Regions from separate parts of the Cellvibrio sp. 25HG11W-0 genome, predicted to be linked through region 1. Evidence: predicted binding sites of a transcription regulator. Region 1 holds the regulator's gene; each other region holds the start of a gene.
What was found. The regulator sigma-54, encoded in region 1, starts transcription at its own class of promoters, with help from an activator protein. The targets are predictions, from matches to a motif close to TGGCACANNNNTTGCNNT.
Positions count from the first base shown of each region.

Region 1 (7,299 bases):
AAACTGACTTGGTGTACAACCACTAACTCGTTTAAAAGCCGCGTTGAACGCGGCTTTCGAGTTGAATCCGCACTGTAGTGCAATATCCAAAATGGTTTGTGTTGCATGGGCTGGATCTTTTAAGCAGCGCTGTACTTCTTGAATGCGCTGACGGTTAATGAAGTCATAAAAGCTTTCATTTAATTCCTCATTCAGTAATTGCGAAAGTTCGTGTGAGCTGGCACCGACGGATGTTGCCAAGGTCGCTAAATTCAGCGCAGGATCTAGAAAGGGTAAATCTCGCTGTATTATTTCTGCAAGCGACTTCTGTAAGGTTGCATTTCGCTCGCGGCTAAGAAATGCGCGTTGGTATTTCGTATTGCGAGTCGTGCTTTGCGCTTCGCAAGCCTTGCCGATTAAGGGAATTTGCTCCGGTAATATGGCATTACGATACATTAACGCGCTGTAGCCCAGAAAATAGATGCCAAAAGGAAATGCAAAATCCAAGTAAGTTTGAGATGGCAGCTTTGCCGCGAATAGATTTGTTAGTAGCCATATGATCCACATTGCTGCAAAAATCCACAGTATGCGGCGTAGCCAGTTCAGCTCAATACCTTCAGTCGATGAAAAAAAGTTGCGCGTGCAAGTTTGATAGTTGAGCCAAGTGCGCAAGCACAAAACTAAATAGATGGCGACATGACACTGAACCGCGAGTAATGCCATGTCAAATTGTGGAGGCTCGTCGGCATCCTCGACGAATATGGTTTGCCATAGTTCATTGGAAATCAATACCGCGAGTAGCAAACCAATTAACATTAGGATGAGTGCCGGTGTTAAATGTAGAGCCTGAATGATCAAGCGACTTTTGAAATGTAAGGACTGTTGAAAATAAAATAGTAGGAGTGGGCCTATAACCAGATCCCAAGGCAGCAATAGCATGCTGAGTTGTGGCCATGTTTGAAAAAGCCTTGTTGTTAGCAAGCTTTCTGTCGCTAAAGAGATGGCTATAGCCAGCAGCAATAGAATCAGGATCTGATTCGTCCTTTGTGTGCGCCCGAAGCGTATTAGCATAAATATGAGAAACGCACATTGTGTGGCAGCAATTATATTTAAAAACACCATGATCAGTTCTTCGAAAATAGACGTGGAAATTACGTAAAAACATACTTGACTGGCCACCGGTTAACACATTTGTGGCAGTGTGTAGTAGTGGAGAGAAGCATTCGCGGAGAAGCTCACCTGATAGCGTGATGACTTGTGCGCGATAGGCGACATTAAGATTCAATCCAAATGTTGGTGCGAATTGTCTCTGAGTATTGTGACTGCTAGTGTACCTGGCTTTGGGGTTCGTGAAGGCGTGCTGGCCTTGACGAAAATATAATGTGGTCGTTTGATCTCTTTGTATCGGTGTGCACCATTGCTTTAATTTAACCGAAGGGTGTAGGGCCTTGCCCATAAAAAAATGCCCCTGTAAACATGGCTTACAGGGGCATTTTTTATGGGATTTTCGCCGTAGCTTAATCCTGCAGTTCTAATTGTTCACGGATGAAGGTGAAGAGTTTGCGCGCGTGGGTGGGCGGCTTGTTTTCATCGCGGTCTTTTTGAGCGCTGCGAATGAGTTGGCGCAGGTGCTGAACATCAATGCCTGGGCAAGAGGTTACAAGGGTTTGAAAAATCTCTTTATTGCCTTCGATGAGCAGATCGCGGTAGCGCTCTACTTGGTGCTGGCGGTGCACATATTGATCGCTACGATTTTGCAGCTTATCAACCGCGGCTTGAATTTCTTCGTGGTTGCCTTCGCGCATTAAACGGCCAATGAATTGCAGCTGGCGACGACGCGCCTCTTTTGGCGGGAGCTTGCGTGCAATATAGATGGCGTCGAGCATTTGCTCATCCAAGGGGATGCTGGCGAGTTGCTTTTCGTTCATGTCGATGAGTCTTTCCCCTAGATCCTGTAGGGCATGCATCTCGCGTTTAACTTGCGATTTGCTTTTGATGTAGTCATCGGGGTCGATGTCGTCGTATTTATAAACCATAGGGGTGCCGGATTGTTGCAGCTGTCAATGATAAAAAGGGCGCACAGGGTAGGCAAAACATGCCCAAATAACAACTGCTAATTGTAGTCGAGGTGATGCGTACTTGTTCTGTCGGAGTAAAAAGTCGCCTCTTAGTGAGAAGAATTGGCTCTTTTGGGCTAAAAAATGAGGTTCCGTGAAATGGGCCTTACTTGCTTCGATAAGGATAAAAGGAGGCTTGTAGGTGGCGATAGTGTGTTGATGCTTGCGCGCGTTATTACTCGCCTTCTTCGAAGCGGTCTGCAATCAGTGCGCGTATGGCATCCATTGCGGCTGTGGCATCTTCGCCTTCGCAGCTAATTTCAAGTGCTGTGCCCATGCTGGCAGCAAGTAGCATGAGCGACATGACACTTTTGGCGTCTACCCAAGAGCCTGTGCCGCCATTCAGCCGAGCTTGCACCCGCGCTTGGTGTTGATTGGCGAGGGTGGCGAGCTTGGCGGCGGCGCGCGCATGGAGCCCTTTGCGATTAATAATAGGGTGAGTTTCAGTCAGCATGGCTTAGCTTTTTGTGTGTTTGTTAATGTCGCGATGGCGAACTTGCACATCGTGAAAGCTTTGATCAAAGCGCGCCAGCAGGCGCTCGCTGAGATAGACCGAGCGGTGTTGGCCACCAGTGCAACCTACGGCGATGGTGATATAGCTGCGATTGTTGGCTTGGTAGCGCGGCAGCCAGCGCTCAAGGTAGCGCTCTATGTCCTCGCGCATTTCGGTAACGGTGACCTGCTCTTCGAGGAACTCAATCACGGCTTGATCTTTACCCGTTAGCGGCCTTAAGTCGGAGCGCCAATGGGGGTTGGGCAGGCAGCGCGCATCGAACACGAGATCGGCATTGACCGGTAAGCCATGTTTGAATCCGAAAGATTCAAAGAGTATGGCCATAGTCGATTCAGCGCGGCCAACGATGCGTTCTTTGACCAGATCGCGCAGTTCGTGAAGGTTGAGGTGGCTGGTGTCTATGACTTGGTCAGCGGCGTCGCGAATGGGTTCTAACAACTGCTGTTCGGCACTAATTGCCTCTGCGAGACTGGTGTGTGTGTCACTCAGCGGGTGTTTGCGGCGAGTTTCGCTAAAGCGTTGAATCAGTACTGCAGGTTGTGAATCTAAAAAGAGTGTGCGAAAGGGAAGGTGTGCTTCTTTTAAGGTGCTGATCATTTCGGGGAAAATGTCGAGATCCTGCCAAGCATTGCGCACATCAATTCCAATAGCAAAACGTTGGCTATCGTCTTTGTGGATTTGAATTTGGGCAACGAGTGCAGGTAGCAGGCTTACAGGCAGGTTATCGATACAGTTAAAGCCCACATCCTCCAATACATGGAGTGCGGTACTTTTGCCGGAGCCAGATAAACCGCTCACTATTACAAGATGCATAGGGCTGTCCTTTTTAAAACTTCTTTTAAGACCGCTTTGGCGCTGTTTTAAATCAACCAAGTTACCGGAAAGAGTAAAGCGGCTGCTCGATGTAGGTTTGTGAATTAAGCAATTGCTGCTTGGTAGAGCGATTCGTCATCAGTCGCTGCACGCAGTTTTTGGCGATAATCCGCATCATTGAGTGCGCCCGCTAAGGCCGCTAAATTTTGCAGATGTTCGTCGTGTGCGTCTTCCGGCACCAACATAGCAAAGAGTATATCGACGGGTTGTGAATCTATGGCGTCGAAATCTATGGGTTCTACGAGGGTGATGAGCGCCCCGAGCGTGGTTGTGCATTTATCCACGCGGCAATGAGGTATGGCAATGCCGTGGCCTATACCTGTAGAGCCTAGGCGTTCGCGTGCCACAAGGCGGCGAAAAAGGTCGTCTGCATCAATGCTGGGAACGTCTTCGGCAATGGCATTGGCAAGTAATTCCAATGCGCGTTTTTTACTGCCGCCTTCGAGCCCGCAGAGAGTGCGGTTGGGACTGATGATGGATTGAATTTGCATAACATTGACGATGTGTGAACATCTCTCAGCAGGGATGGTTGCCCATCGGGGTTGGTACAAAACTGTTTTTGGGCCGCCCTAAATGCCGATTGTGTGGCGCTTAGGGCAGCTGGGCAACCGGCTAGCGGTGGCTGCGCATCTTTTCTTTGTGCTTAATTAACTGGCGATCAAGCTTGTCGGCCAATGCATCTATGGCAGCATAGAGATCTTCATGGGTGGCGTCGGCAAATATATCTTTGCCACTCACATGCATGGTCGCTTCTGCTTTTTGAATTAATTTATCCACCGAGAGAATAACCTGGGTGCTGGTAATGCGGTCATGGTGATGGCTAAGGCGCTCTATTTTGCTGGTGACGTAGTCTCTGAGCGCTTCGGTAACTTCCAGATGATGACCACTGATGTTTATTTGCATAGATACTTCCTCTAGGTAGACACAAAAGTGTTGTGCGAGCACAACCGCGCAAACATCCTTGATAAATTTGATCCAATCAAAATCAGTTTAAGACAGTTGAAATATACTGCCTTCGTTAAAGTATTTTCCGTTCGTTTGACGGTGGAATATTGAGTGACTCGCGATACTTGGCGATGGTGCGACGCGCTACTTGAATGCCTTGCTCGGCTAATAAGTCGGTAATTTTGCTGTCGCTTAGGGGTTTCTTTTGGTTTTCTGCGCTCACCAGTTTTTTAATGATCGCACGGATTGCCGTTGAAGAGCATTCGCCGCCGCTGTCAGTACTGACATGACTGGAGAAAAAGTATTTAAGTTCAAATATGCCCTGGGGGGTGTGCATGTATTTCTGTGTGGTTACGCGCGAAATGGTTGATTCGTGCATTTCTACAATTTCGGCAATGTCGTGTAATACCAGAGGCTTCATGGCTTCGGGGCCGTAATCGAGAAAGCCGCGTTGTTTTTCGACAATACAGCTGGCGACTTTGAGCAGGGTTTCATTGCGGCTTTGCAGGCTTTTCAAAAACCAGCGGGCCTCTTGCAGGTTATCTTTTAAAAATGTGTTGTCGGTGCTGGAGTCGGCACGCTTCACCATGGACGCATAGCCGGAGTTAATGCGTAGGCGCGGTGCTATATCGGGGTTGAGTTCTACTACCCAGCGCCCTTCGCGCTTATCGACAAATACATCGGGCACCACATATTCCGTGTCGCCGCTTTCAATGATATCGCCGGGGCGGGGGTTTAGGCCTTGGATAAGGCTGACTGCAATACTCAAATCCGCTTCTTTGAGCTTGGTGCGACGCATTAATTGGCGGTAATCGCGGCTGCCTAGCAGCGGCAGGTATAGCTTGGCAATCAGCTTGGCAGATTCTAGCAGTGGGGTTTTAGGGTCATATTGCTGCAGTTGTACCAGCAGGCATTCCGCGAGGTTTTGGCTGCAGACACCACAGGGGTCAAACTGTTGGAGGCGATGTTGCACGGCGACCACTTCGTCTAACTCAAGGTCGGTAAAGTCTTGCAGTAGGCCTTCGTAAATATCCTCAATGGTAATGGAGAGCATACCGCTCGGCTCTACCGCATCGATAATGGCCATAGCGACTATGCGGTCCGTATCTGACATGGGGGTCAGATTGAGCTGCCACATCAAGTGATCGTAAAGGGAGTCGGTAGCGGCGCGACGGCTTTCAAAATCATTGTCGTCGTTATCGTAGTTGCTGGAGGCGCTGGAGCTGGATGATTGATATACATCATCCCAGCTGGTGTCGACAGGGAGATCACTGGGAATGGATTCGTTCCATTCGCTAGCGCTCTCGCTAAAGGTGTCGCCCTCGCCAAAACCGTCGCCATCGCCGTAGAGATCGTTGTCGGGGGTGCTTTCGCTAAAGCTGTCTGCGCCTGCATCGGTAGAGCTGTAGGTATCGGTTAGCTTGTCGTTGAGGGAGAACTCATCATCGCTGCTGTTTTTTGTCTCGGTAGCAATTTCTTGCTTGCGGTCATAATCGGCACTGTCTTGCTCGCCCGTAGCTTGACCGCTATCTGAGCCTTCGAAGCCTTCTTCGACCTCTAGCATGGGGTTAGATTCTAGCGCCTCTTGAATCTCTTGTTGCAGATCTAGAGTGGAGAGTTGCAGCAGGCGAATGGCCTGTTGCAGCTGCGGAGTCATGGTCAGTTGTTGACCGAGTTTTAGCTGGAGAGATTGCTTCATTATGAGAACGACAAACCCTTAACGCAGGATGAAAACGAACATCGGATAGGTAGAGTTTAGACAGGGTTTGGCTTGCAAGCAATAAGGCTAAGCAATCTTTATGCCTAGAGTGCATTTTTTGATCATTGTCAAGTGGGAGTTTGCGGTGTTAAGTACAGTTAATTTGGGGTTAGCAATGAATGCGGGGCTTAGCTGAGTTGCCGAAAAAACACTCAGCTGGCCGCTATATAAGATTGGCTGATGTTATAGCCTGAAATTTTCGCCCAAATAGACTGCGCGCACTTGGCTGTTGTTTAACACGGTTTCGGGTGTGCCCTCGGCGATGATGCGGCCTTCGCTCACGATGTAGGCGGTCTCGCAGATGTCGAGGGTTTCGCGCACGTTGTGGTCGGTGATGAGTACGCCAATACCGCGATCCTTGAGGTGGCGAACAATTTCTTTAATATCGTTTACCGAAATAGGGTCGACCCCGGCAAAGGGTTCATCGAGCAAAATAAATTTGGGGTCTGTAGCGAGTGCGCGCGCGATTTCTACGCGGCGGCGTTCACCACCCGAGAGCGCCATGCCGAGGCTGTCGCGAATATGGGTGATGTGAAATTCTGCCAGCAGTGACTCGAGCTTGGCGAGACGCTGTTTGCGGTTCAGGTCGCTGCGGGTTTCGAGAATCGCCATGATGTTGTCGGCGACAGTCAGCTTGCGAAAGATTGAGGCTTCTTGCGGTAAATAGCCGATGCCTGCGCGCGCGCGGCCGTGAATGGGCAGGTGCGTAATATCTTGGTCATCGATATGGACGCTGCCCATATCGGCGGGTACTAGCCCGGCGATCATGTAGAAACAGGTGGTTTTCCCCGCACCGTTTGGGCCGAGCAGGCCGACGATACTACCGCTGTTGACGGTGATAGATACATCTATAACCACTTTTCGTTTTTTGTAGCTTTTTGCGAGGTTTCGGGCAAACAGGCTGGCCATAGCAATTAGTTTTTCACGTCAGATTTTGGTGGGATTACAATTTCAATGCGCTGATTATTGCCGCCTTTGGTGTTGCCGGCAGCTTTCATAACTTCTTTTACGAGATCGTAATCAATCGTTGGGCCGCTCATGACCGCGCCATCTTGTTCGAGCGAGGCGTTTTCTACCAGCAGCAGATGTTCTTTGTTAGGCGTGTAGGTAAT
Region 1 covers NZ_CM174230.1:3,842,201-3,849,499, reverse strand. Annotated here, with positions in the region: gene AC0KUT_RS16090 (helix-turn-helix domain-containing protein) at 1-795, opposite strand, end outside; gene AC0KUT_RS16085 (hypothetical protein) at 755-1,264, opposite strand; gene yjgA (ribosome biogenesis factor YjgA) at 1,497-2,015, opposite strand; gene AC0KUT_RS16075 (HPr family phosphocarrier protein) at 2,272-2,550, opposite strand; gene rapZ (RNase adapter RapZ) at 2,554-3,423, opposite strand; gene ptsN (PTS IIA-like nitrogen regulatory protein PtsN) at 3,528-3,974, opposite strand; gene hpf (ribosome hibernation-promoting factor, HPF/YfiA family) at 4,096-4,386, opposite strand; gene AC0KUT_RS16055 (RNA polymerase factor sigma-54) at 4,502-6,127, opposite strand; gene lptB (LPS export ABC transporter ATP-binding protein) at 6,371-7,096, opposite strand; gene lptA (lipopolysaccharide transport periplasmic protein LptA) at 7,102-7,299, opposite strand, start outside.

Region 2 (7,299 bases), 560 kb from region 1:
TGATGGTGGGTTGTGCCACCCAACCACAACCTAATAATCAGCCGGTGATTACCAGCGCCCCAACGCCCATGGGCACTCAACCTGCTGAGCGGGTGAACCCGGTTGAACCGCCACCCACGCCTGTCGCTGCGCCTGCGTCAGTTCCCATTGGCAATTCGGCGGTTGATAGTCTAATCAAACAAGCTCGCGGCCAATATTCTGCGCAGGACTACCAAAGTGCCATAGCTACCGCTGAGCGCGGCCTGCGCATTGATCGCCGCGCGGCAGAGTTGTATTTGGTGTTAGCGCAAAGTTATATCCAGCTCGCTCTACCACAAAAAGCCAAAATGTTTGTACAGCAGGGGTTGCGCTATGCGCCGCAAGATTCTGAGACGCAGCAAAGTTTGCAGCGCGCGCAAGTATTGGTGGGGAATTAGTCGCTATTCGCGCTCTCAGGTAATAAGTGCGATTTAATCTAGGCGTGACAATCGTTAAGCCTGCAAGTACAGGCTTAACGATTGGTATGTCTTATCTATAATTAATGCTTGCTTGGCTGCCCGTAGAGCGGTGAGCGTGGGCCGGGTAATAAGCCTGCAGGGCGCGGGCTTAGGAGTCGGTCGCTGGCGATGCCCGCATAGGTGTAGGAGTTATCCACAATGCTATTGGCAATTTGCTGAACGGCTGCTTGGATTAATAATCCCGCGAGTCCGCCGCCGCTATTTTGCTGTTGCTCGGCACTGGATGCGCGGGCGTTGCCTTCCCAGAGCACTATGCCCGTGCGTAGATCTACCAAGGTTGCGCGCGCGGCTACCGCAGTTTCAGCGCGAATCACTTTGTAGCTATTACCGTACTCGGTGATCTCGGTATAGAGCGCTGCATCGGCCCCAAAAATATCGAGTAGTTTTGCGGGTGCAATATTTTGTGCATCGTTTGCGCTAAATACGCCATTTTCTTTAAAGGCTGCATCCATTAAGGCTACCGGAATAACGTAGTAACCTGTTTCGCTTAAAGGTGTCGTCATTTGCGCGAGTGTTGCGTAGGTGGCATTAACGTCGGGCGATAAGTTTTTGGGTGGCAACACGAGAATTGAGGCTGGTTTGGCTGCAATTAACGCACTGTAGTTGTAGCTTGGCGGGGCGACACAGGCGCTTAGGCAGAGCATTGTCAGTACGACAGCGCTCAAGCGGGTCAAATAGGTCATCATGGTTTAGCTCCTTGCGCTTTATCCATTTTGGCGAGCAAAAAATCCATGAATTTTGTCGATTCGGGGAAGTATTGCTTCTCTAATAAAAATTGTTCACGCATATCTCCGCTGCGCCCGGCTTCTCCATACAGCAAGCCTAAGTGTGCATGAAAACCTGGCGGCAGCGGCTGGTTGCCCACTTGGGTTTGCAAGTCTTTTTCCATCGCTTGAATTTGCTGCTCTGGGCTGCTGGTTGCTTTGAAGCGCGCATAGACTTGCTCTTCGTAAGACCCCCACGCATAAAGGCTAGGTTTAGTGGCGCAGCCACTCATGAGTAAAATACACATTAATGCACCCAGCAATTTGCTGGGGCTAGGGTAATAAAAGTTCATAACATTCCTTATGGTTTTGTCATCCAAACGCCAGCGTCTGCATCGGTTACTAATTTATTTACTGCATCGCGAATCGCGAGGTCGAGTACCTTGCCGTTGAGGGTGGCATCGTAACTAGAGGTGCCGCCAAAGCCCAAAACTTCACGGTTGTTGAGACTGTATTCCCCTGCACCTTGGGTGGAGTAAACCACTTCTGAGGTGAGGACGTTCACAACGTTAAGGCTAACTTTGGCATAGGCAATTTGGGATTTACCGCGCCCGAGAATGCCGAAAAATTGCTGATCGCCCACTTCTTTGCGGCCAAACTCAGACACATCGCCCGTCACCAAATATTGAGCACCCTTAATACTTTGGGCTTGTTTGGCAAAACCTGCTTCTTGCGCGGCTTCGCTTAAGTTATCGCGTTCTAGTACGCTAAAACGACCGGTTTGCTGCAGGTGGGTGATGAGAATTGTTTTTGCTTGGCCGCCTAAGCGATCCATGCCGTCGGAGAAGATGCCACGCATAAAGCTGGAGCGATTATCAAATTTGCCCACTGCAATTGGGTTTTTAGCGCCTTTATAGGCAGCTTGTACCGATTGAATAGGTTTGGGTGTTTCAATAGTTCTTGATTGCTCGGTGGCACAACCGACCATTGTCAAGCTGAGTACTAGGGCTGTTAAGTGCAGTTTCATGGTAGTTCCTTAGGTTGTTTAACAAGCGGAGTTGTCCGGTGATAGGGTTTTGAGTCTCCAATCTTAGTAGCGCCCGCTTAAGCGCGGCTGAATGTTAGCAGACTTGGTTTAGTTCGGTGGTAGCTCTTTGGCTCGCTAATCGGGTGAAGGAGTGCTCAAGGTAAAAAAAGGGGCTCAATGTTGGCTGATAAAAATGGTCGTTATAGGGAGGGCATGGCTATTGTTATTGCACCTCAAAGGCACACTCATAATGGCGTTATTTATTTGCGGCTCCATCTTGTTTATGTGATCTAGTTCACTATAATGTGTCGATTGAGGTGACGTTTTGGCTTGTGGCATATAGCTGCGATTCTTTTTGTCATAGGTATGAAAGGAGAAGCCGCTCCACTCTTTAGTCGGCATTGAATATAATCCCAAGGAATTTTTTATGTCAGTAAAAGCAATTAGTTTAAAATTTATCGGCGCTGTGATGGGCTTGGTATTGGCTGCATCTGCTAGTGCAAACTTGATCGTTAATGGCGGCTTTGAAGACAATGCCGTAGCGCCCGGTGGCTGGAACTTTTTCAGCTCATCGAATGTAAATGGTTGGGAAGGTAGTAATATCGAAATCTGGAATCACTTGAATGGTGTTGTAGCGCCAGAAGGTAACCAGCATGCTGAGTTAAACGCGCATCCTTACACCGGTGGCGTTTTCTCTATATACCAGAGCTTTGCGACTGCTATTGGTCAGACCTATGATGTGTCTTTCTTTTACAGTGCGCGCACTAGCAGCAATGAATCATTTACCTTTAGCGTAGGTTCTCTAACGTCATTGATTGATGATCATGTGGTTGGTACTTGGAATCAGTATGTAAACAGTTTTGTGGCCAATGCCGCCTCTACCACCATTCGTTTTACTACTACCGATAACGGTACCCTCGGGAACTTCTTAGATGGTATTTCAGTTGTGGGTGCTACGGTTCCTGAGTCTAGTTCGCTTGCCTTGTTGTTAGTAGGCTTGCTGGGCATGGGTGCTATGAGAAGAAAAGCACGCGCATAACTACTGGTTTGCTGTTCGTTAAAAGCCGCTCTTTGGAGCGGCTTTTGCGTTTTTGGGCGTTGAATTCAGCGCAAGATGATGAAGTTATTGATCTTATTGCGAATGCTTCAAGGACCGCAAATTTCTACACTCTCGCTTTACCTCTTCCTCTTTGTGAATTACAGCGGCCAAACGCGGTGTTGTAATACCACTCTGTAGCCATCAACATCTTCAAAGGTTTTGCCGTCTATATCCCAAAACGGATTGTAGGCGGTGACGGCCTTGAAACCTGCGGCGAGCATATCGGCGCAGGCGCTTTGCCATTCACTGCTATTGGGAAGATAGAAAACAATAAGGTTGTCTTGGCTGGGAGCGCCGCCGACCTGAGTGCCTCTGTGGTGGGTGAATTCTAAGTGATAGCTGTGATTTTGATGGCCAATGATGGCGCCATCGAAGCCCTGATGGTCTTTAAACTCAGCTAACAATATAAATCCCAAACCTTGAATGTACATTTGGGTAATAGCAGCAAGCTGATCTGTAGGGCGCGCGATGCGCATAATGGAAGTAGTAGGAATCATGACTGTTTGACAGTTTTTTGGTTTAAGTTGTGCGCCCCGCACGCAGGCCGCTAGACGGTGCAAGTTGATAGTTTAGCTCAACTTTTTGCACTGCCCAGCTTATGGCTTTTTAAACGAGAAACTTGTTCAGCAGCGCTTGATGTTGTTCTGGTTTCAAGCGCGGCCCAAATTGACTAACCACTTGCGCGGCGGCGGCACAGGCAAAATGTCCGGCTGTTTGGAAGTCTTTACCTTGGGTAATTGCAGCCAAGAACGCTCCGGCAAACATATCGCCCGCGCCGTTGGTATCCAATGGTGTTATAGCCTGTGCCGCTACTTTGATGATGTCCTTACCGTCAAACAGCACCGCACCTTCGCCACCGCAGGTAATGGCAAATTGCGTGGTGTAGTTCTGCAGTGCTGTGCAGGCGGCGTCGAGGGTTTCGGTTTGGGTAAAGCCGAGGGCTTCATCGCGGTTGCAGAATATAAAATCTACACCTGAGCCAATCATTTCTAATAGGCCATCGCGGAAAAACTGCACCATGGCCGGGTCTGACAGACTGAGTACGGTGCGGGTATTGCTAGCTTGTGCGAGCTTGCGCAATTCAATAGCGGCGGCGCGACCTGTGGGTGATGTCACCAAATAGCCTTCGATGTAGGCGTAGTGAGATTGCGCAACAGCTGCGGGGTCTAGTTCGGTAACTGACAGTGTTTCGCTGATGCCGAGGTAGGTATTCATGGTTCGTTCAGCGTCTGGCGTTATCATCACCAAGCACTTGCCGGTGATCCCTGCCGGTGGTGCTATGTGTTTCGGGGTGGTGACGCCTGCGGCTTGCATATCTGCTAAATAGAAAGCGCCATTGTCATCATCTGCCACTTTGCATGAGTAGACGTTGTCGCAGCCAAAATAGCTGGCGGCAATAATGGTGTTTGCCGCTGAGCCGCCACTGGCTTTGTGAGAGGCGACGAGGTGATCTTGCAGGTAATCCATTAAAACCGCTTGGCGTGCTTCGTCGACCAGTGTCATGACACCCTTATCTACTTGCATGGCGATTAAGTCTTCATCGCGAAGGGTGATTTCTGTATCGACCAGTGCCGCGCCTATGCCGTAGATGTGATATTGCTTGCTCATACTGTTTCGCCCCTGAAGGATCCTGCGTCAATTGTGGGGCGCATTATGCAAAATTCACTCGGCTCTATAAAGGAAGGATTGCCTTTTTCTCTCAGTCGCCAAGAGTGACTGTGCTTCGGTTGTTGAAAACGGTATTTTTTAGCACCGATATTTTAATTATTACTGCAACTGATTCATTTATTTCTTATTCATTAGGTACACTTGCGCCTGTTTTTCCATTTCTCGCCAAATCATTAGGTTTGGCCACATGACTGAAAGATTCTAATTGCCTATGACCAGACGCCGCTCCACTAATCGCCCGCGCCAACCTTCATCACGTTCGACTTCAGGTTCGCGCCATGGTTGGGCGTTGCTCCGTATTTGGGGGTTTTATGCGCTGCTATTGATATTTTTGGGTGGATTGATTTGGTCGTTTTATCTCGATGTGGTGGTGCGCGATAAGTTTGAAGGAAAAAAGTGGTCGCTACCGGCGCGTGTTTACGCTCGCCCACTCGAACTGTATGAGGGGTTGTCATTAACGCCGCAATTGCTGGAGCAGGAACTGAAGTCCCTCGGCTACAGATTTGAAGCGCAGCTTAAAGCCCCTGGTCAGGTAGTTAAAAAGGTGAGTGCAAGTTCAGTTGGCGCAAGCTATTGGGTGCACAGCCGTGGGTTTGAGTTTTGGGATAAACGCGAACCCGCACGCAGTTTTGTGGTTGCGGTAAATAATAGTGGTGTGGCGTCGCTGCGCGATATGGCGGGCGCTGATTTACCTTTGGTGCGGTTAGAGCCAGAGGAGATTGGCGGTTTTTATCCTGCCGATCGAGAAGATCGCCTCTTGGTGCAGCTGGGAGATTTGCCCCCTTTGCTCGGTGAAACTCTGCTCGCGGTTGAAGATAAGCACTTTCTTGAACATCACGGTGTATCGCCCACGGCGATTTTACGTGCAGCTTGGGTTAATGCGCGCAGCGGTGATGTGGTGCAGGGCGGCAGTACGCTGACTCAGCAGCTGGTGAAGAACTTTTACCTCACTAATGAACAAAAGTTTTTCGCGCGTAAAATTCCCGAAGCAATAATGTCAGTGCTCCTCGAGCTGCATTACAGTAAGTCAGAAATTCTCGAAACCTATGTCAATGAAGTGTTTCTCGGGCAGAGTGGTGCGCGTGCGATCCACGGTTTCGCATTGGCCTCCCAACATTATTTTCGCCAGCCATTGGCGGAGTTAGATACCCAAGAAGTTGCGCTGCTCGTGGGCTTGGTAAAAGGGGCGTCTTACTACAATCCTTGGCGTCACCCAGAGCGCGCGAAAGAGCGCCGCAATGTGGTGCTTGGGGTAATGCAAAAAGAGGGTTTAATCAGTGAGCAGCAATTAAAACTTGCTCAGGCTGCGCCTTTGGGTGTGGTGCCGCCCGGCCAGTCTAGCTCCACTAACTATCCCGCGTTTATGGATTTAGTGAAACGTCAATTGCGCCAAGACTACAAGGAATCGGATTTGCGCAGCGAAGGTTTGCGCATATTTACGACCCTATCGCCGATGGTGCAGCACCAAGCGGAGGCCTCGCTAACCGATCAGGTGGGGCGTTTGGAGCGTCAATATAATGTTAAGGATATGCAGGGCGGGATGGTGATCACCTCCGTGGGCGGCGGTGAAATTCTAGCGTTAATTGGTGATAGTAATCCGCGCTTTGAAGGGTTTAACCGCGCCTTGGATGCGAAGCGCCCGATCGGATCTTTGGTGAAGCCGTTTGTGTTTCTCACTGCTTTAGCCATTCCGCAAAAGTTTAATTTAGCGACCGCTATCAGCGATGAGCCGGTGAGTTACAAAGCGGGTGGCACCTGGTGGGCGCCGTTGAATTACGACAAGCAAAATCATGGTAATCCACCGCTTTATCAAGCCTTGGCGCATTCCTACAATCAGGCGACTGCGCGGTTGGGAATGACCTTGAGTTTGCGCTCGGTGATCAAAACCTTACAGGCAGCGGGCTACTCGGGCGATATTCCTGAGTTGCCGTCGATGCTCTTGGGCTCCGTGGATATGTCGCCTTTGGAAGTCGCTGGTATCTATCACACGCTAGCAGCGGAAGGTGTATTTACGCCGCTGCATGCGATTCGCGAAGTGCAAACCGCAGAAGGCAAGCCGCTTAAGCGCTATCCGTTAGAGCTGGAACAGCGCTTTGGAGTGGAGGAAACCTTTGCCCTGCAATACGCCCTGCAGCGCGTCATGCGCGAAGGCACGGGTCGCAGTGCCTATAACACTATTAACAGCAGCCTAGATTTGGCGGGTAAAACCGGTACTACCAATGATCAGCGCGACAGTTGGTTTGCCGGCTTTAGCGGCGAGCATTTAGCAGTGGTTTGGTTGGGGCGTGATGACAATAAAGCGAC
Region 2 covers NZ_CM174230.1:4,399,592-4,406,890, reverse strand. Annotated here, with positions in the region: gene AC0KUT_RS18500 (tetratricopeptide repeat protein) at 1-416, shown strand, start outside; gene AC0KUT_RS18495 (DUF799 domain-containing protein) at 518-1,183, opposite strand; gene AC0KUT_RS18490 (DUF4810 domain-containing protein) at 1,180-1,554, opposite strand; gene AC0KUT_RS18485 (CsgG/HfaB family protein) at 1,563-2,228, opposite strand; gene AC0KUT_RS18480 (PEP-CTERM sorting domain-containing protein) at 2,656-3,267, shown strand; gene AC0KUT_RS18475 (VOC family protein) at 3,426-3,824, opposite strand; gene AC0KUT_RS18470 (adenosine kinase) at 3,934-4,935, opposite strand; gene mrcB (penicillin-binding protein 1B) at 5,207-7,299, shown strand, end outside.
Region 2: AC0KUT_RS18480 (PEP-CTERM sorting domain-containing protein) is a predicted target of sigma-54. The motif match lies at 2,438-2,455, and genes of this name have one in related genera.

Region 3 (7,299 bases), 1.5 Mb from region 1:
TTCCACCATGCGCTCCACCATGGCACCACCAGGGATACGCCCAGCACTGGGAATGTTAACCGTGATTTTAGAACCATCACTACCTGATGCACTTAAGCCGCCTACTATTAAATTACCCTGAGCAACGGCATACACCTTGCCATCTAAACCTTTTAACGGAGAAACCAATAGGCTACCGCCACGCAAACTTTTGGCGTTACTGATTGATGAGACAGTAATATCAAGTTGCTGCCCAGGCTTAGCAAACGGCGGCAACTCTGCTTGGATCATCACCGCGGCAACATTTTTCATTTGCATCCGCGCACCTTCTGGCACCGTAATACCAAATTGTTTCAGCATGCTGTTAAAGGATTGTGTTGTAAAAGGTGACTGTGTTGTCTGATCACCAGTACCATCCAGACCTACAACCAAACCATAACCAATCAATTGGTTAGAGCGAACCCCCGCAACTGTCGCAATATCTTTAATGCGCTCTGCATGTGCGGAAATAGTTACTAATAACGTAACCAAAAGCATAAAGGGAGCAACAACAAATGCATGAATACCGCGCATAAAAGTACCTCAATAAAATCGAGCAAATTACAGTGGCCAAAGATCACTGTTAAAAAAGCGAGAGAGCCAACCCATAGATTGGGAATCTGCCAAGGCGCCTGTGCCGCTGTATGAAATTTTTGCATTAGCTAAGCGCGTAGAAACAATTGTGTTATCTGGTGCTATATCATCTGGCCGCACCATGCCACTAATGCGAATGAACTCATCACCACGGTTTAAGGTTATCCACTTTTCACCGCGCACCAGTAAGTTTCCATTCGGCAAAACTTCTGCGACCGTTACTGTGATGTTGCCTTGCAGGCTATTACTTTGATCAGCATCTGCACTGCCATTAAAGGTACGATCCTGTGCCAGCGCGGTGGTTAAGTCATTGCCTTTAAGAGTTGGGGTCATTCCTAATATCGGACCCGCGTTAAAATTAACGCCACTTTTTTTACCCGTAGCAACACCTGAGGATTTTTTTGAAACTGTTTTTTCACTCAAGGTAACTGTAATAACATCGCCGACAAAATGTGCTTTACGGTCATTGAACAGTGTTAAACCATAAGAATCTTGATAGAGTGAACCGTCGGTGCGCTGCGGTATAGGCATATTCGCTGCGACTGTAGGCGCATAAGTAGGGTCATTAGGTATGGGTTTATTAGAGGCAAAACACCCACTTAGCACCAAGACCACGATAAACATGCCGAAAACTTTCATCTTAGCGATACTCATGCTCATGATGACGAAACTCCGATTAAAGATTCTGCGTGATGAATTGCAACATTTGATCTGCTGTTGCAACGACTTTTGAGTTCATTTCATAGGCGCGCTGAGTCGTAATCATGTTGACCATTTCTTCAACTATATCAACGTTGGAACTCTCCAACATACCTTGCTTCAACGCACCCATACCATTTTCACTAGGCGTGCCCTGTGTAGGGTTACCACTGGCGACAGTCTCGACAAATAAGTTGCCACCGATCGCTTGTAAACCGGAAGGATTAATAAAGTCTGCGAGCGTGATATCGCCCAACTGTTGTGGGTCTGCTGCACCAGGCGAGAATGCATTGACGCTGCCATTGGTACCTATGGTAATTTTATTGACGCCCTCAGGTACGGTAATCGCAGGCTCTAGTATGTAGCCATCCGCATTAACCAATTGACCCTCGCCATTTATTTGCAATTGGCCATTTCGGGTATAGGCAATCGTGCCGTCGGGCTGCAAAACCTGTAAAAAACCGCGACCGTCAATCGCTACATCTAAGGTTTGCTCGGTAACCTGTAAGTTACCCTCGGTAAATTCTTTTTGTGTTGCGACGACCCGCGTACCCGTACCTAGTTGTAAGCCTGAAGGCAATTGTGTTTCTTGTGTTTCTTGTGCACCGGGTTGACGTTGATTTTGATAGAGCAGATCTTCAAAAATGGCGCGATCGCGCTTAAATCCAATCGTACTGGCGTTTGCCAGGTTGTTAGAAATTGTGGAGAGTTGTTTGTCTTGTGCCGACAGCCCGGTTTTACTGACATAGAGTGAAGCGAGCATGATGTTGACCTCTTTAAAGTAATTATCTCAAACAATAAACGCAGCAATAAAAATGAGCGCCTAACTAACCTGTAACAGCTGCGAAGAACTTGCTGAATTTTCTTCAGCTGTTTTCATCAACTTAATTTGCATTTCATATTGGCGCGAGAGGCTGAGAATTTGCGTAAACTCTTCAATTGCATTGACATTACTGCCCTCAAGCATTCCACTTTTAACTTTAACCTCGGCGGCGGCCTGTGCCTGCTCGCCATCGCGTTGACGAAACAAACCGTCATCACCTTTTTCAAGCGCTTTCACATCGGGGTTTACCAGCTTGATGCGCCCTACTTCAACCATTGTCTCCGGCCCTTGGCCTAAGCCGACAACGGATAAGGTGCCATCAGCCCCAATTTGAATTTTTTCATTTTCAGGTACATTTATAGGACCCCCATCGCCCAATACGGGCAAGCCACTCCCGGTGCGTAACATGCCGGTCGCATCCACTAAAAAATTACCTGCGCGGGTATAAGCTTCGCTGCCATCTGGTGCCTGTACCGCAATAAAACCATCGCCGTGGATTGCGATATCTAAATCATTACCCGTTTCAATCATGGCGCCAGGGCGAAAATCTGACTGCGGAGACTCGGTCATTGCAAAGGCGCGCGTAGGTTGCCCATCACCGTAATAAACACCCATGCTGCGCGACTGTTCAAAGTCTGCACGAAAACCAGTAGTGCTGAGGTTAGCGAGGTTGTTGGCTCGATTGGCTTGAGCCAGCGTATTGTGCTTGGCGCCAGTCATGGCGATATAGAGCGCTCTATCCACAATTATTTCTCCTACAAACTAACCGCTATTTTTTTGGCAGATTTGCCGTTACAAGTAGTTTTGCAAGAGGGGTGCCAAGTCAGCCACTCGTGGCGGCAGACGCAGGAATAATGTCCAACTGATTGAAATGATTGTGTTTAAGAAGGATTAGTTGCGAATAAAGGGAGGCAAATGAGACAGGAGAAACATAAACAGCAGAATGTAGAAAAACATAAAACACCGAGCGGCAAACAGCTGCCGCCACTTGCCGCTCGGAATTGCTAGATTAACGAAGGTTAATAATAGTTTGCGTAGTGGCGTTGGCCGTCTCGATTGTTTTTGCATTCGCCTGATAATTTCGCTGCGCAATAATCAGGTTCACCAACTGCTCCGACAAGTCAACGTTGGACTCCTCCACTGCCCCTGCTGTGATATTACCTAATTGCGCCGAACCTGGGGCACCAATAATCGCCTCACCAGATTCGAATGTTTGCGCCCACATAGTATCGCCGGTCGGCTTCATTCCCTCAACGCTACTAAAATTTGCAAGCGCCACCTGCCCCAACACCTGCGCTTCACCATTGGTAAAACGCGCAAACACAATACCGGTATTGCTGATATCAAGGCCCGCCAGACGACCTGTGGTGTAACCATTTTGGTCTAATTGCTCAACTGAAAACCCACTGCCGAACTGCGTACTACCGTCTAAATCAATAACAAAATTAGAGCTTGCAGGTGGTTCGGCAACGGGAATAGTGCCGCCCTGTAAAACATTTAAAGGGGCTAAAGCACCGATTGGAAGTCCATCTGTTCCCAACGGAGTCCAGTTAGAAATCAAGATCGAATCTGTCATCGCCGCGTTAATTGTTCCATCAGGCGTAAAGTGCACATTGAATGACGCCATAGAGGGAACAATATTGCCAGGAGACGGCAAGCTTGGGTCCGGATCCCCCACATTCTGCCCGTCAATTTGCACATACATCTTCCAATGATTTGCGGAGGTAGACGTATCAGCAGGATCATAGGGCTGTTTTACGAAAAACTGACGCATTGAATGCACATTACCTAGGCTGTCATACACAGGTGTGGTAGTAGCATGATTGTAAGTTTTTTGATCTTTAGGGTCGAAAGCATTAATCGGCACTGGGGTGAAGAATGTAGGATCACCAATAGCACCAAATAATATACCCCCAGATACCGGCGTAGTCGGCTGACTACTGGTAATAGAATAACCTTCCTGCATGGTGATGGTGACTTCACCACCCACCTTCACGGCACTACCTACCGATGCAGGTGTTGTGATGGTATCGATTTGCTGCAATACACCCTGGCTACCTATAACACCTACCGCATCACCCGCAGAGCCAAATGAAAACTCCAAATCTCTACCTGTTGCTGAAACGAGCTCCAGGTCACCAGTAGTTTCATTGACGCTGGCTGTAATGCCAAATAAAGTAGATTTACTTAATTTATTAATTTCATCACGCATTGCGGTCAAATCAGGTAGCGCTGAGGATGTAAGCACTACGCCATTGAGCGTGAAGGTTTGTGTATTATTTTCAAATGGTTTGGCCGCAACAGCTGGAGGACCTGGATCCGCTGGCACTTCTTTTAATACTGTTGCCGTGGTGCGCGCCGTGGCACTAACGCCTGCTAAAGCATTCAACTCTGATGCCGTTTTATCAGCGCCCGCTCCGGATTTACTAATATAGGTCACCGGTGACGCATTGTTTGGGCCTTGAAACACAAAGGTATGAGATGAATAGTTATTAGTTACCTGAGGCACACCTACCGTAATATTTGCAGGCGTAATCGCATCTACAGCGGTGGTTAATGAATTTGAGCCTGTCACTGTCGTAATAGCTAAATCAGACGCTACTCCCGTAGATAAATCACGCAGCTTTAACTTCCCATCAGTGTCCACAAAAGCTTGAATATTTAATGGTGTAGGTTTGCTGAAATTTTTATTATTAATTTCATTCGCCACTGCGGTTAAATTATTATAAGTGCCTGCACCCATAATAATATTAACGGTTTGTGGCGTGGGATTTCCTGGCACTGTGCGTGACAATGTAAATTCAGTTGGCGGTGCGGCCGCAATCACGAGTGGCGAGCCCGCTGAAGCAACAGCGGTATCGATATTAACGGTGGAGGTCGTAGCAACCTTGAGCCCAACATTGGCATTACTTATGCCCGTGCCATTTGTTTTAAAACGGCTGCCTGTTGTCTCAAGAACCTTTTCATTGGAGTTCACATTATAGGAGGCAGAAACATTGGTCGTTTGACGCGGTTCTTGTGAACTTACATCAACACGCAAGTCACCCAATACACCGCTCACATTTCCATCTGGATCTGCTGCAAAGCCTTGTAATTTTGCATTTGTACCATGAACAATATAGCCGTCCTTATCAAGCCCGAATGTTCCCGCGCGAGTAAATAATCGCTCTCCATTTTTTTCAACAACAAAGAATCCTTCGCCGTTAACAGATAAATCCAATTCATTCTGTGTAAACTTTAAATTACCTTGAGTAAATTGTTGGCGAATATTCTGTACCGTCACGCCACTCCCCGGTGTATTTGAGCCGCCACCAAGAAGTGTACTTGAATAAACATCACCAAATTCAGCACGCGAAGATTTAAAACCAATCGTACTGGCATTGGCGATATTATTACCACTGACTTGTAAGTCGGTATTGGCGGCGCGAATGCCACTGAGCGCGGTATTGAATGACATATACTACTCCTAGGTTTAACTGCCCAGAAAAATTGCAGCTCACCATTTCAAGGTTATTTCATGAAAAATATTTTTAACCAACACTACGATAAAATTTAAAGATCGATACATTTTTACGGTTAATTGAATTGCTTAACAGACTTGACGTCAACAGCACCTACCCCTGCCAAATTCAATATTAATTCACCATTCTCGCCAATGGTAACGCTATTAACATTGGCGCTTAAGGATGTGGCTAAGGCTTCACTTTTACCGTTTTGCGTAGCATTCACTTCAAAGCGGTAATTTCCTGCCGCGGCGGCGGAGCCTTCCGCATCCCAGTCGAGGAGATTGCCATTCACTTCTATATTCTGCCCATCCCAGCGAAAGGTAGCCTCACCCTGAGGGAGAGTGCCAACGGGAATTGACTGCACCAGCGAACCCATTTCGTCATAAATACTGACTTTCAAATCTGTTGTCGGATAGGTTAGGTCTACGCTCCCCGACACTATGCCACCATTAACTAAAGTACTTTTATTGGTTTCAACACTGACATTGCGGCCCACCAAAGAAGAGGCTTGTAAGGCGTTATTTGACATAAAGCTGGTGAAGTTTTTGTTAAGACGCTCCAACCCCTCAACCGAGCTAAACTGAGCCAATTGCGCAACAAATTCAGTATTGTCTTGCGGGCTTAATGGGTTTTGATTATTCATTTGAGTAATCATCAACTGTAAAAAAGCTGCCTGCCCTAACTCATTGTTGTTTGTATTAGCGGTCTGGCGTTTGGTAATACTCAAATTGTCCGTAACGCTTGAAGTAGTCGTAGTTCCGGCAATAGTCATGGCGATTTCCCCTTACTGACCAAGTGTGAGAACACGTTGAACCATTTGCTTGGCCGTATTCATCACTTCAACATTCATTTGAAATGAACGGGACGCAGAAATCATGTTCGTCATTTCTTCAACAGGGTTTACGTTGGGGTAAAACACATAGCCTTCAGCATCAGCTTTTGGATGTGCTGGCTCGTAACGACGCTGTAGAGGCGCATCACTTTCAACAATCCCCAATACCTGCACACCCGCATTGGCATCTACTTCATTTTGACTGTAGGCGCCCTCACCCATGGCTTGGCGTATGGCATCCTGCTGAATAGCGGCAAATACTGGCTGACGACTGCGATACACTTCATCCACACTGGAGCTTGCAGACTGCGCATTTGCCAAGTTGCTCGCCGTAGTGTTGAGGCGCAAACTCTGCGCATTCATACCTGTACCCGCTATATCAAAAATTGTTCCGAGTGCCATAGTGCGTTCCGCCTAAGATAAGTGGAAAGTGAAATTATTCGCCGCGAATTGCGCTGCGTAAACCTTGGAACTTGCTATTTAAAAACTGAAAGCTTGCCTGAAATGCCAGGGTGTTTTTCATGTATTCAGCATGTTCAATTTGATCTTCTACGGTATTACCATCGATTGATGGCTGCTGCGGTGTGCGGTATAACAGCTCGTCATCAGTGCCTGCGAAACTAGATCCCCCAATATGTTTTTCATTGGTGGTATTCACATCAAAATGACTACCGGAGTTCATTTGCTGATTAAGTGCCTGCTTAAAATCTAAGTCCTTTGCTTTAAAATTTGGTGTATCAATATTGGCTAGGTTATTCGCCAATACAGAAGCGCGCTCAGAGCGAAAATGTAATGCCGACTCATGGATACCCAGCGCATTTGCAAAA
Region 3 covers NZ_CM174230.1:2,383,897-2,391,195, reverse strand. Annotated here, with positions in the region: gene AC0KUT_RS10025 (flagellar basal body P-ring protein FlgI) at 1-516, opposite strand, end outside; gene flgH (flagellar basal body L-ring protein FlgH) at 580-1,266, opposite strand; gene flgG (flagellar basal-body rod protein FlgG) at 1,289-2,074, opposite strand; gene flgF (flagellar basal-body rod protein FlgF) at 2,135-2,878, opposite strand; gene AC0KUT_RS10005 (flagellar hook-basal body complex protein) at 3,144-5,591, opposite strand; gene AC0KUT_RS10000 (flagellar hook assembly protein FlgD) at 5,711-6,412, opposite strand; gene flgC (flagellar basal body rod protein FlgC) at 6,425-6,874, opposite strand; gene flgB (flagellar basal body rod protein FlgB) at 6,909-7,299, opposite strand, start outside.
Region 3: flgF (flagellar basal-body rod protein FlgF) is a predicted target of sigma-54. The motif match lies at 2,938-2,955, and genes of this name have one in related genera.